Regions from separate parts of the Lactobacillus sp. RTP31084st1_F9_RTP31084_210423 genome, predicted to be linked through region 1. Evidence: riboswitches for the same ligand, from Rfam matches in the RefSeq annotation. Region 1 holds a riboswitch; the other holds the start of a gene.
What was found. Region 1 has a riboswitch for FMN ahead of AB5359_RS02580 (riboflavin biosynthesis protein RibA). Riboswitches for the same ligand answer to the same signal wherever they lie in the genome.
Positions count from the first base shown of each region.

Region 2: it holds a riboswitch for FMN, as region 1 does, so the genes downstream of both, AB5359_RS02120 (ECF transporter S component) here and AB5359_RS02580 (riboflavin biosynthesis protein RibA) in region 1, are expected to answer to the same signal.

Region 1 covers NZ_JBCOVH010000001.1:512,731-518,745, forward strand. Annotated here, with positions in the region: gene AB5359_RS02555 (MFS transporter) at 1-154, shown strand, start outside; gene AB5359_RS02560 (anion permease) at 479-823, shown strand; gene AB5359_RS02565 (MFS transporter) at 939-1,172, opposite strand; gene AB5359_RS02570 (FAD-dependent oxidoreductase) at 1,350-2,714, shown strand; gene ribH (6,7-dimethyl-8-ribityllumazine synthase) at 2,821-3,240, opposite strand; partial or broken gene AB5359_RS02580 (riboflavin biosynthesis protein RibA) at 3,376-3,561, opposite strand; FMN riboswitch at 3,674-3,787, opposite strand; partial or broken gene AB5359_RS02585 (ABC transporter permease) at 3,850-3,960, shown strand; gene AB5359_RS02590 (YafY family protein) at 4,333-5,265, shown strand; gene AB5359_RS02595 (hypothetical protein) at 5,339-5,725, shown strand; partial or broken gene AB5359_RS02600 (ATP-binding cassette domain-containing protein) at 5,835-6,015, shown strand, end outside.
Region 2 covers NZ_JBCOVH010000001.1:409,785-415,799, forward strand. Annotated here, with positions in the region: gene scpB (SMC-Scp complex subunit ScpB) at 1-345, shown strand, start outside; gene AB5359_RS02110 (pseudouridine synthase) at 347-1,066, shown strand; gene AB5359_RS02115 (LysM domain-containing protein) at 1,128-1,868, shown strand; FMN riboswitch at 1,940-2,050, shown strand; gene AB5359_RS02120 (ECF transporter S component) at 2,130-2,723, shown strand; gene cmk ((d)CMP kinase) at 2,829-3,494, shown strand; gene rpsA (30S ribosomal protein S1) at 3,557-4,756, shown strand; gene der (ribosome biogenesis GTPase Der) at 4,833-6,015, shown strand, end outside.

The sequences.
Region 1 (6,015 bases):
AATGATGATCGGATTGGCCGGACCTGCGGGTCTAAGTTTAAGTAGTGTGATAAGTAAATTTATGTCTACTGCTGAGATTTTTATTGGATCAGGAATACTACTTATTTTGATGCTTTTAGTTGCTTTATTTGATAGGAAGCTTAGAAGTATTTAAGCTAGTTGAATATATGAATTTAACTAACTACATAATTTATTTCTCTTCTAGATATGGAAACTTACTTACATTCATTGTCTTTTTACTTTTATTCAGAGATTAGGAGTAACCAAATAATCAAATTAGAAAAAGCGAGCAATGCATTTTAAAATTGAAAATCATTGCTCGCTTTTATAAACTAGAAACTTTTTTAGATACTTTTAGGTATAGCTATTTCTTGAAATTTTGATATCCGGCTTCGATAAATTTATTTAATAATTTTACATCATGAGACCATTTCTGATCTTTAACAAAATGATGGGCACGGTTAACTGCAAATGAACCATGAATAATATAAAGGAAAATATTGTTTTAGCTTTCTTTGTAGGTTTATTTTTAGGAGCCATTTCAATCTTTCTGGCTATTGGTGGTGGACCACTTAATGTATCTCTATTCGTAATAATTTTTCACTTCACAATGAAGCAATCGTCGGTTTATTCAATTGCAACGATCTTTTTCTCACAAATTACCAAAATCATTTCGATTGTTGCTAGTGCACAATATCAGATGTTTGATATGAAAATGATTCCTATGTTGATCATTCTTCAATTATTGGCGGTTATATTGGTACAGTTTGGAACCAGAAAATTTCATCAGCAAAATTGGAAAGTTTTTATACAGTTTTCATGATTGCTATTACAGCAATTACTGGATTTAATGTAATTCATTTTATATAAAAAAGCAGGTAATAAACCTGCTTCAATTAACTATCTATTTTTGTGGCTCTTTACAAAACGCGTAACAGTTAATTATTCAGCAAATTACGAGCTAAGGAATTAACACTACCAGCAATCCCTAAGAATTGCTGGTCAACGGAAGACATAATAACTGAATTGTTTGGCGATTGGAAGAGTCCCATTCTGACTCCGTAAAATAAGGAAGTAACTACGAAGAGCCAAAGTGGTGAATTTAAGTTAAAGGAAGTCATAAAGGTAAAAATCGCAATTGCAATTAAAGCAGCAATTCGTTTGTTTTTCATGAAATTATCTCTTTCCTACTTTTTACAAGTTACAGATGAATGGTAATATTTACGTTTACAGATGTCAACATTAATTTGATTTTTGTCCATTAGTTTTGAGCAAAATATGATGGATATTAAATAATAAGTGTTGCCATTAAAACTGTAAAGAAGAAACTATTGTGTTAGGAGGATTTTATGGATAAACGTAAAATTGTAATTGTTGGTGCTTCACATGGTGGTCATGAATCAGCAATTGAGCTGTTAGATAAATATAATGATGTAGATGTAACTGTTTATGAAGCTGGCGACTTTATTTCATTTATGTCCTGTGGGATGCAGTTGTACTTAGAAAATAAAGTTACAGCAGAAGATGACGTTAGAAACTTTGCCCCAGAAGATGTTGAAAAGAAGGGCGGTCATGTTTATGCCAACCATGAAGTAACTGCTATTCATCCTGAAAATAAGACTGTTACAGTTAAGGACTTAACTAATAATTCTGAAGAAGAAGTCCAATATGATAGGTTGATTCTTTCTTCAGGCGTAACTCCTAAAGTTTTACCTGTGCCAGGTAATGATCTCAAGAATATCTATTTGATGCGTGGACGTGACTGGGCTTCTAAGTTGATGAGTGCTGTTAACGATCCAGCAATTAAAAATGTTGCTATTGTTGGTGCTGGTTATATCGGTACCGAAGCTAGCGAAGTATTTGCTAAAGCTGGCAAGCATGTAACCTTAATGGATATGATTGATCGCCCATTAGGAACCTATCTTAATTCTGAATTACTCGATGTTTTGGAACCTACCTTTAAGAAAAATATGGACTTGAAGATGGGTGTCAAGATCGAAGGCTTTAACGGCAAGGGAAAAGTTGAAAGCGTAAAAACCGATCAAGGCGATGTACCAGCTGACCTAGTTGTCGTTTCAGCAGGTGTAATGCCTAACACTGATTGGCTAAAGGGCGTAGTTGACTTAGATCAAAGAGGCTGGATTAAGACTGATCCATACTTGAGAACTAATGTGAAGGACGTTTACGCCATTGGAGATGCAATTTTGCCACTTTCAATTCCAGCTGGTAAACCAATGCCAATTGCCTTAGCCACTACTACTAGAAGAGAAGCTCAATATGTGGTCGATCATATCTTCGAGGATAAGCCAGACCGTGCCTTCAAAGGTGTTATTGGTGCCTCAGCATTAAGTGTATTTGACTATCATTTTGCTACAGCTGGATTAAATCAATTCTCAGCAGCCAAGAATAAGCTTGATTACCAAACTAGTTTCTATGAAGATAACATGCGTCCAGCTTATGTTCCAGAAGCAGATAATCCTAAGGTATATGTCAGCTTAACCTTTAATCCATACACTCACCAAATCTTAGGTGGTGCAGTACTTTCCAAGTATGATATTACTGCTCAAGGCAATGTTTTAGCTTTAGCAATTAGTCATAAGATGCGTTTGGAAGACTTAGCTGAACAAGACTTCTTCTTCCAACCAGGATTTGATCGTCAATGGAGTTTGCTTAACTTAGCTGCACAACATGCCTTAGGTATGGCAAGATTCTAATTTAGTCATTAATAAAGATAAGTTATCAAGAAAAACTAGTCATGTTTTTACAACATGGCTAGTTTTTTTGTTGGATTTAGTTGTGTTTGGATAAAATAGTTAGTAATTACAATTGCTCATTGAGGGAGATCATTTCAAGTAAACTTTGGGCAGTAGAAGAGCCTTCGTTGCCTGCTTTTAAGCCCGCCCTTTGCAAAGCTTGTTCAATATTTTCTGTAGTTAAAATACCAAAAGTGACTGAAATTTTAGCTTGTAAATTCATCTGCATAATCGCATTAGTTACGTTTTGAATAATCATGGCATAATGATCAGTTTCACCCTTGATTACTGCACCGAGAGTCATAATTCCAGCATATTTATCAGATTTAATTAGTTTTTGAGCAGTGAAGCCTATTTCAAATGCTCCTGGTACCCAGATGACATCAATTTCATCGTCTTGGATTCCGAATTGATGAAGTGTTTCTTTAGCACCGCGAACCAAATTTTTAGTAACAATTTCATTAAATTTAGCTACGACAATCGCGATTTTTCCATGAGTATTAGTGAAGTTTCCAGTATATTCAGTCTCCTTGAGTTCTAATAAATGATGAAATCTCTTTTTCTTAGTTTGTAGGTAAAAACGATCAACATCATTAGGTGCAATTTCTAATGGAATACGTTTATTAATCTTAATACCGTAATCGTTTAATTGGTCAATTTTATCAGGATTATTAGTTAGCAAATTGATTTCTTTGATCTTCAATTCTTTGACAATCACAGCACCAACCAAAGGATTCTTCCAAGTTTGGAAGCGTCCTTTTTTAGCTTCTTGTAAAGCTAAATTCATATAATATTGGTCTTTTTCCATTTAAATCACTTCCTAACAGAACAAAAAAAGAACCTCGAAGCTAAACTTCGAGGTTCAGAAATAGTATGCAAGTTAAAAAATAATTCAAGTACGCAAATAAGCGTAGATTAAAATTATCCTTCTTCCATCTAGACTATAACTATCGGTACCATTAAGAGTTCAACCGCTTGCGCGGGTTGCGGACTTTATCGCCGGTCGGGAATTTCACCCTGCCTCGAAGAATATTTATTTAATTCTCATTCGGCATAAAGCTGCTTTTCTTTTTTGTCAAATGATATTTATAGGGCTCTTTTAAAGAATTTTCTGAAAAGTAAAGCAACGATTGTTTTTATTGCACATAACTTCAATAAAGGGATGCGTAAATTATTCGACCGTGAAATTCGTCTGGTAAAAGAATAAACAAAACATCACAAATTTCGGTGGATTGATACTGGAATTTATGATGTTTCTTTATGTATAAAATTTGAAATTAATTATTGATTTTGATTATTCTTATCAATTTAACTGCTAAAACTCAAACTTTCTCATAAAGATTGGGTGAGTTCGGTGGTCTAGGTAACTAGCGGTTTTAGGCGTGATTTCTAAAACACCTAAATCTTTTTTTGCTGCCTCAACATTGTCAACGTAAATTTCATTTAAATGAAAATTTTTGATTGCTGGTTTGTTTAGTTAAAATATCTACCATAGTATGACCTTCCTTGTCCTGAACGCCTACCAGCTTTATTATAGAATAAAAGACTGACATTTTTTGACAGGAAAGCTTGCACAACTATGAAAAAATCTGAACGACTTAATCAAGAACTACTATACTTAACCGATAAAAAGATCTTTCATTTAAAAGAACTAGAAGAAAAATTTGCAATTTCTGAACGAACAGCTTTGCGAGATATTACCGATCTAGAGCAGTTAGGCTTAGCTTTTTATAGTGAAACTGGGCGTAGTGGTGGTTATTACATTACTAATAGTAAGTTACTATTGCCCATCCGTTTTAATACGCAAGAGATCAACGCTATCTTTTTCGCTTTACAGGCAATAAAAAATCTTAGTGAAACGCCATACAGTAACGAATATCAAAAGATTCAGACTAAATTACTAAAGAATCTACCTCAAAAATTACAAAACCAAATTAGTCTTCAAAAAGAATTTGTTCACTATATTAGTCAGCCAAGCTTGAATGAAGTACCTTTTTTTACTTTGCTACTTAAAGCTTGTCTGAATAATAGCGTAATTTTAGCGCGAAATTTTCAGTTTATTAAAGAAGAACAAAAATTGCAGTTGCTTGATATATTCTACCAAGCAGGGAATTGGTTTTGTCATGCTTATAATTTGGATTTAAAACGTTGGTTTGTCTTGCGGCTTGATAAATTTGAAACAGTAAAGCTACTAAATACTAAACAATCGGTGATGAATAAAGAGCAATTACTTGATAGCTTCCGGCAATATGAACGGGAGCATTATTGCATCCCTTATCAATGTCAGTTAACCCAAATCGGTGAACAAAAAGTTGAGTATAATTCATACCCAATCATGCAAATTGACCATAAGCATGGAAAAATATATCTGAATGGTAAATATAACAAGGAAGAACTACATTATTTAGTCGACTATTTGATATCTCTGGGTTCTGAAGTAAAAGTATTAAAGCCAAAAGAATTAAAGGATAGCTATTTGGAAAAGTTAAATGAAATAATTCAGCAATATTAATTTGCTAATTCTGACATAGGTTGTCAGGATTAAGGAATAAAATAAAACTGAAAGGTTTTAGGAGGTAGAATTTATGACAAAGATAATGAACGAAGATTTTTTAGACGTTTTAGAAGATAAAGGACCAGCAACGATTATTTCCATCAATGGCAATCCAGCTAGTGTGGTTAATACTTGGTCACAATATATTAATGTGGTTGCGGATGATACTATTTTGATTCCGGCTGCTGGGATGCATTCAATTGAACAGGATTTCAAGAAAGATCCTAAGCATGAATTAACGATTACGATTGGTTCTTATAATTATCAAGGAACCGCTGGTATGGGTCGCGGGTATCATATTCACGGTAGTGGTCAATTTATTAATGAAGGCGCATATTTTGATCAAATGAAAGCACAATTTGATTGGATTCGAGCAGTATTAGTGGTTAAAATTCATGATGTTGAACAGAAAATATAGTAAAAAGTTTGGAGATTAGCTCCAAACTTTTATTTTTTACGCTTTTTCACTTAAATCTTGATTATGCAAAAGTACTATAATTGAAAGAAAAGATTTAAAGAAATAATCAATGACAATAATTGAACTGAAAAACGTTAATTATCAAGTGGGAAAACGAACTATTTTAAATAATCTATCTTTTGGGATAAAAAATGGTGACTTTTTAACTTTAATTGGTCCACGGGAGCGGGAAAAGTACAATTCTAAAATTAATTGCGAACTTAATCAGTCCCAGTTTGGGCACTATTTTT
Region 2 (6,015 bases), 100 kb from region 1:
GATTTATCGAAGAATTTAAGTCAGTCAGCTCTTGAAATACTTTCAATTATTGCATATCGTCAACCGATAACACGGGTTGAAATTGATGATTTACGAGGTGTTAACTCATCAGGAGCATTGCAGACTTTAGTTTGGCGTGGACTGATTAAAGTAAATGGTAAAAAAGACGTACCTGGCCACCCTAACTTATATGTGACTACAGACTATTTCTTACAGTATTTTAACTATGAAAGTTTGGCTGATTTACCAGTAATAGAAGAGTTTGAATCAGATGACAATCCTGTGAACTTATTTGATCAGGATGAGAGAAGTAGCAAAGAAATAAATTTTGATGAAGGAGAGTAAAATGGCTGAAAGATTGCAAAAAGTAATTGCACAAGCCGGCGTTGCGTCAAGACGTAAGGCTGAGAAAATGATTACAGCTGGGCAAGTAACTGTTAATGGTAAAAGAATTACTGAGCTGGGAACGAAAGTTGAACCGAGCGACAAAATTGAAGTAAATGGAGTTCCAATTGAGAAAGAAACACTCCACACATATTTGTTTTACAAACCTCGTGGCGTAATTTCTTCAGTAAAAGATGATAAGGGCAGAAAGACTGTTGTCGATTACTTTGAAGATGTACCATATCGCTTATATCCAGTTGGTCGTCTTGATTATGATACTTCAGGCTTATTATTAATGACTAATGATGGTGAATTAGTTAATAAGTTGATGCATCCTCGTAATGAAGTGCCAAAGGTTTATGTGGCAAAAATTAAAGGACTTCTTTCTCCAGAAGATATTCACTCTCTTACACATGGGGTTCGAATTGATGGACGTAAGAGTGCGCCAGCAAAATTGAAGATTCTGAAGACTGATGAAAAGAAAAATACTCAAATTGTTCAATTAACAATTCATGAGGGGCATTATCACCAAGTTAAGAGGATGTTTGAAGCAGTTCATCATTTTGTTGAAAAATTATCTCGTGAAAAGTATGCTTTCTTGACTTTAAAATCACTGACTTCAGGTGAATATCGCGAATTAACGCATGAAGAAGTCTCTCGGTTAAATCACTTATCTGACTAACGTTACTTGTCAAGCTATGATAAAATAAAACTAATAATCTATAATTGTGGAGGATTTTGGAATGAAGGAAAATAAATCTCAGGACAATCAAGAACCTAAGGGTCCTTACAAGCATTTTGAACGTCCGACAACGTCTAGAAGTGCGATGCATCATCGCCACCGTTCAGAGCCTGCACCCGAACCAACTCCTAGTCGTCCAGATAAGAACTCTAAGGGTACAAACCATAGTCAGTTATGGGCTGGGTTGATTATAGTTGCAATAATTTTGATTGCCTTGATTCCGATTGTTTCTTCAAAGTTGCACTCTAATTCTAATAACTTGGCTGAAAAGAGTGTTAAAGTTTCAAAGAGTTCTTCTAAGTCTCATAAATCTAAGAGTAAAAAGCCTAAGCGTAGTTCTTCGAAGAAGAGTAAGTCTAAGAGTAGTGTGAAGAAAGAAGAGAAGAAATCGTCAAGCCAATCTCATGACGTAACTCCAGCTGTAACTAGTCAGTCTCAAAGTAGTCAAACTAGCCAAAGCAGTACCCAATCTTATGCTTCTAGTGCTAGTCAAACTACTACTCAAGGTCAAACTCAACAAGCAAACCAAAATTCATACCAAAATAATCAAAATACCTGGCAGAATAACAGTGGAAGCAGCTCATCACAAAATCAAGCACCAAGTTCTTACACTGTTCAAGAAGGCGATTCTTTATCAAAAATTGCTCGTGAAAATAACACTTCAGTGCATCATTTAGAGCAGCTTAATGGTTTAGAATCAGCTGATAGTATTAGTATTGGTCAATCAATTAAACTTAAGTAATTAAAAAACATTATTATTTACAATTTAGTTAAGAAGTATTATTATTTACTTGTAAAAAGTAAATAAAAGGATGTTGTCTTCAGGGCAGGGTGAAATTCCCGACCGGCGGTTAGAGTCCGCGAGCTACGATGTAGTTGAACCTTAGGTACCGATAGTTAAAGTCTAGATGGAAGAAGACAGACTAAAAAACTAAACATGATTTAGATTAATAAGGTCTGTTGCTGAGGCAACAGACCTTTTGTATGTTATGGAGGAATCATCATGCAAAGAAAAACTAGTTTAAGTCATGTCAGACTTGCTTATTGGCTTGCTTGGGCAATGATTGGTGCATTGGCATTTTTAATTATGAAAATTGAAGTCCCAATTATTCCAGGCTTTGATTATTTGAAGATGGACTTTTCGGATTCACTTGTTGCCTTGAGCACCTTAGTTTTTGGACCATTGGGCGGAACAATGATTGCACTCTTTAAGTCATTATTGAGTCTTTTTATTTCTGGTTTTAATCCAATTTCAATGATCGGACAACTGGCTGCGTTTTTAGCAAGTTTAGCTTATATCTTGCCATTTTATTTCATCAGTAAAAAACATGAGGATAAAGTAAAATATCAAATTTTTGGTTTAATTGTCGGTACACTAGCTTTAACGGTAGTAATGTCACTAGCAAATTATTTTGTTCTAACTCCAATGTATATTTCTTTAATGGGATTTAAGTTAAACTCATCACTTTTAACTTACGTTGTTTCTGCTATTATTCCTTTCAACTTAATTAAGGGTTTGATTAACAGTATTGTTGTTTTGATTTTAGCGAAAACTTTATTACCTGTTCTAGAGAAGTTTGTAAGACGTAATTTCTAAAATATTTTCTAAAAGAATTATGTTTAGCCAGAAGTCGAGTGACTTCTGGTTTTTGTTTTATGGTAGAATTTACTTTGAATGAAAAAGAAAGGACTCAATTTTTTAATGCAAGTAGCTATTGATGGTCCTGCATCAGCGGGGAAGAGTACAGTTGCTAAAATTATCGCGCATAATTTAGGCTATATTTATATCGATACTGGTGCAATGTATCGAGCATGTACATTAATTGCACACGACAATCACGTTGACTATGGGGATGAAAAGGCGATCTTAGACCTGGTTGACAAGAGCACAATTGAATTTAAGCAAGAAGATGGAGAACAGAAGGTTTATGTAAATGGCAAGGATGTATCAATTGCCATTAGAACTCCAGAAATTACTGAGAATGTTTCTCAAGTGTCAGCCTTGAAGTCAATTCGTGAAAAGATGGTTGAATTACAGCGTGAAATGGCTGGTAAACATAATGTTATTATGGATGGCCGTGATATTGGGACGACAGTTTTACCAGATGCTGAGGTAAAAATCTTCTTAATCGCTAGTGTGGCATCAAGAGCTAAGAGACGCTTTTTAGATTTTCAAGAAAAAGGAATTCACCAAGACTTGAAAGATATTGAACATGATATTGAAGTTCGCGACTATAAAGATTCTCATCGTGAAATTTCACCATTAAAAAAAGCAGCGGATGCAATTGAATTAGATACAACAAACCTTACTATTGATGAGGTTGTAGCTAAAATCAGCGAGATAATTCAAAAAAAGCAAAAAAATTAAACAAAAGTGTGGAAAAAAGACATCAAGTACTTTAAAATAAAGTATGATATTGGGAGGTAATTATGACAGATAATAGTAATCAATTCTTAGATGCTCTAAAAGAAATGCAGGGAGTTGAAGTCGGCAACATTGTTAACGTTGAAGTTTTAAGTGTTGAAGATGGACAAATCGCTGTTGGTGTTGAAAATGCAGGTGTTGAAGGTGTAATCACTAAACGTGAATTCACTAATGACCGTAACGCAGATTTGAACCAATTGGTAAAACCTGGTGATAAGTTTGAAGCTTTAGTTCTTAGAAGAGCTGGTGGCGATAAAGAAAACGGCGAATTCTTCTTCTCAGTTACTCGTTTGAAGGAAAGAGAAGCTTACAAGGAATTAGAAAAGGTCTTTGAAGAAGGCAAGACTGTTGAAGGTACTGTAACTGGTGCTGTTCGCGGTGGTTTATTAGTTGACGTTGGTACACGTGGTTTCTTACCAGCATCACTTATTTCTAACCGTTACGTTTCTGACTTGAAGCCTTACATTGGCAAGAAGATGAACTTGAAGATCACTGAAATTGATCCTAACAAGAACAGATTAATTCTTTCAAGAAAAGACTTAATCGAAAAGGAACGTGAAGAAGCATTCGAAAACGTTGCTTCTCAATTAGTTGTAGGTGATACTGTTGAAGGTAAAGTATCACGTTTAACTGGTTTTGGTGCCTTTGTTGACGTTGGTGGTGTGGACGGTTTAGTTCACATTTCAGAAATTTCTTACAAGCATGTTGACAAGCCAAGTGATGTATTGAAGGCTGGTCAAGATGTTAAGGTTAAAGTTATCGGTATTGATGACGATAGACACAGAATCTCCCTGTCAATTAAGCAAACTTTACCATCCCCATTTGAAGAAGCTACTGAAGGTTTACATGAAGGCGACATCATTGAAGGTGAAGTTAAGACTTTAACTTCATTCGGTGCATTCATCGAAGTAGCTGATGGAATCCAAGGTTTAGTACACGTTTCAGAAATTGCTAACAAGCACGTTGATAAGCCAAGTGATGTTTTAAAGGTTGGTCAAACTGTTAAAGTTAAAGTTTTGAGCGTTGACCCAAGTGACAGAAGAATCTCATTGTCAATCAAGCAAGCTGATCCTAATGCTGCTAAGAGTGAAAACTCACGTCCACGTCGTCGTCAAGATTCTGTAGCTGATAAGTACATGAATGACAATGACAACGGTTTTGCTTTAGGTGACATTATTGGTGATCAACTTAAAGATAAGGATTAATCGTCATTCGTCTAAAAAAGCTGACTCCGGTCAGCTTTTTTTATTTCTTAGATAAATAGAAAGGGGTAGAAATAATATGTCATTACCCATCGTTGCATTAGTTGGACGACCAAATGTTGGTAAATCAACTATTTTTAATAGAATTATTAATTCTCGCGTAGCTATTGTCGAGGATAAAGCTGGCGTCACCAGAGATAGAATTTATGCTCGTGCTGAATGGATGGGCCATGAATTTATCCTAATTGATACTGGTGGTATTACTTTAGACTCCGGTGAAATCGAAGAGCAAATTAAGGCTCAAGCTGAAATTGCGATTGATGAAGCTGATGTAATTGTCATGTTGGGAGATGTGACCCAACACATGACTAATATGGATGAAACAATTGCTAAGATGCTTTATCGAACTAAGAAGCCAATTATTTTAGCAGTTAACAAGGTTGATAATCCTGAACAAAGAACTGATATTTATGATTTCTATAGTTTAGGTTTGGGCGACCCAATTCCTGTTTCTGGTAGTCATGGAACTGGTATGGGTGATTTACTTGATGCAATTGTTGGTGAATTCGGCGATAAGGCCAATCAACATGAAGATGATTCGATTCGATTTAGTGTAATTGGTCGTCCTAATGTAGGAAAATCCTCACTAGTAAATGCTATTTTAGGTGAACAACGTGTAATTGTTTCTAACATCGAAGGGACAACGAGAGACGCCATAGACACGACTTTTACTAATGATGGGCAAAAGTATACTATTGTCGATACTGCCGGAATTAGACGCCGTGGCAAGGTCTACGAGAAGACTGAAAAGTATTCAGTTCTAAGAGCAATTAGTGCTATTGAAGAAAGTGATATTACACTTTTAGTTTTAGACGCTAGCACAGGCATTCGTGAACAAGATAAGCATGTTGCTGGCTATGCTCACGACGCAGGCCGAGGAGTAATTATTGTCGTAAATAAGTGGGATCTTCCTAAAAAAGATAGCACAAGCATGAAGGACTTTGAAAATACAATTAGACAGGAGTTCCAATACTTGGACTACGCTCCAATTGTTTTCGTTTCGGCAAAGACTGGTCAAAGAGTTCCTGATATTTTGAAACTAGTTAAAGAAGTTCACGATAATCAAACTCGTCGCATTAAGTCTAGTGTCTTGAATGACTTGCTACTTGAGGCAACCAGAATTACGACAACGCCACTTGTTAACGGAAAGAGATTAAGAATCTACTACATGACGCAAGTTGCAGTAACTCCGCCGACATTTG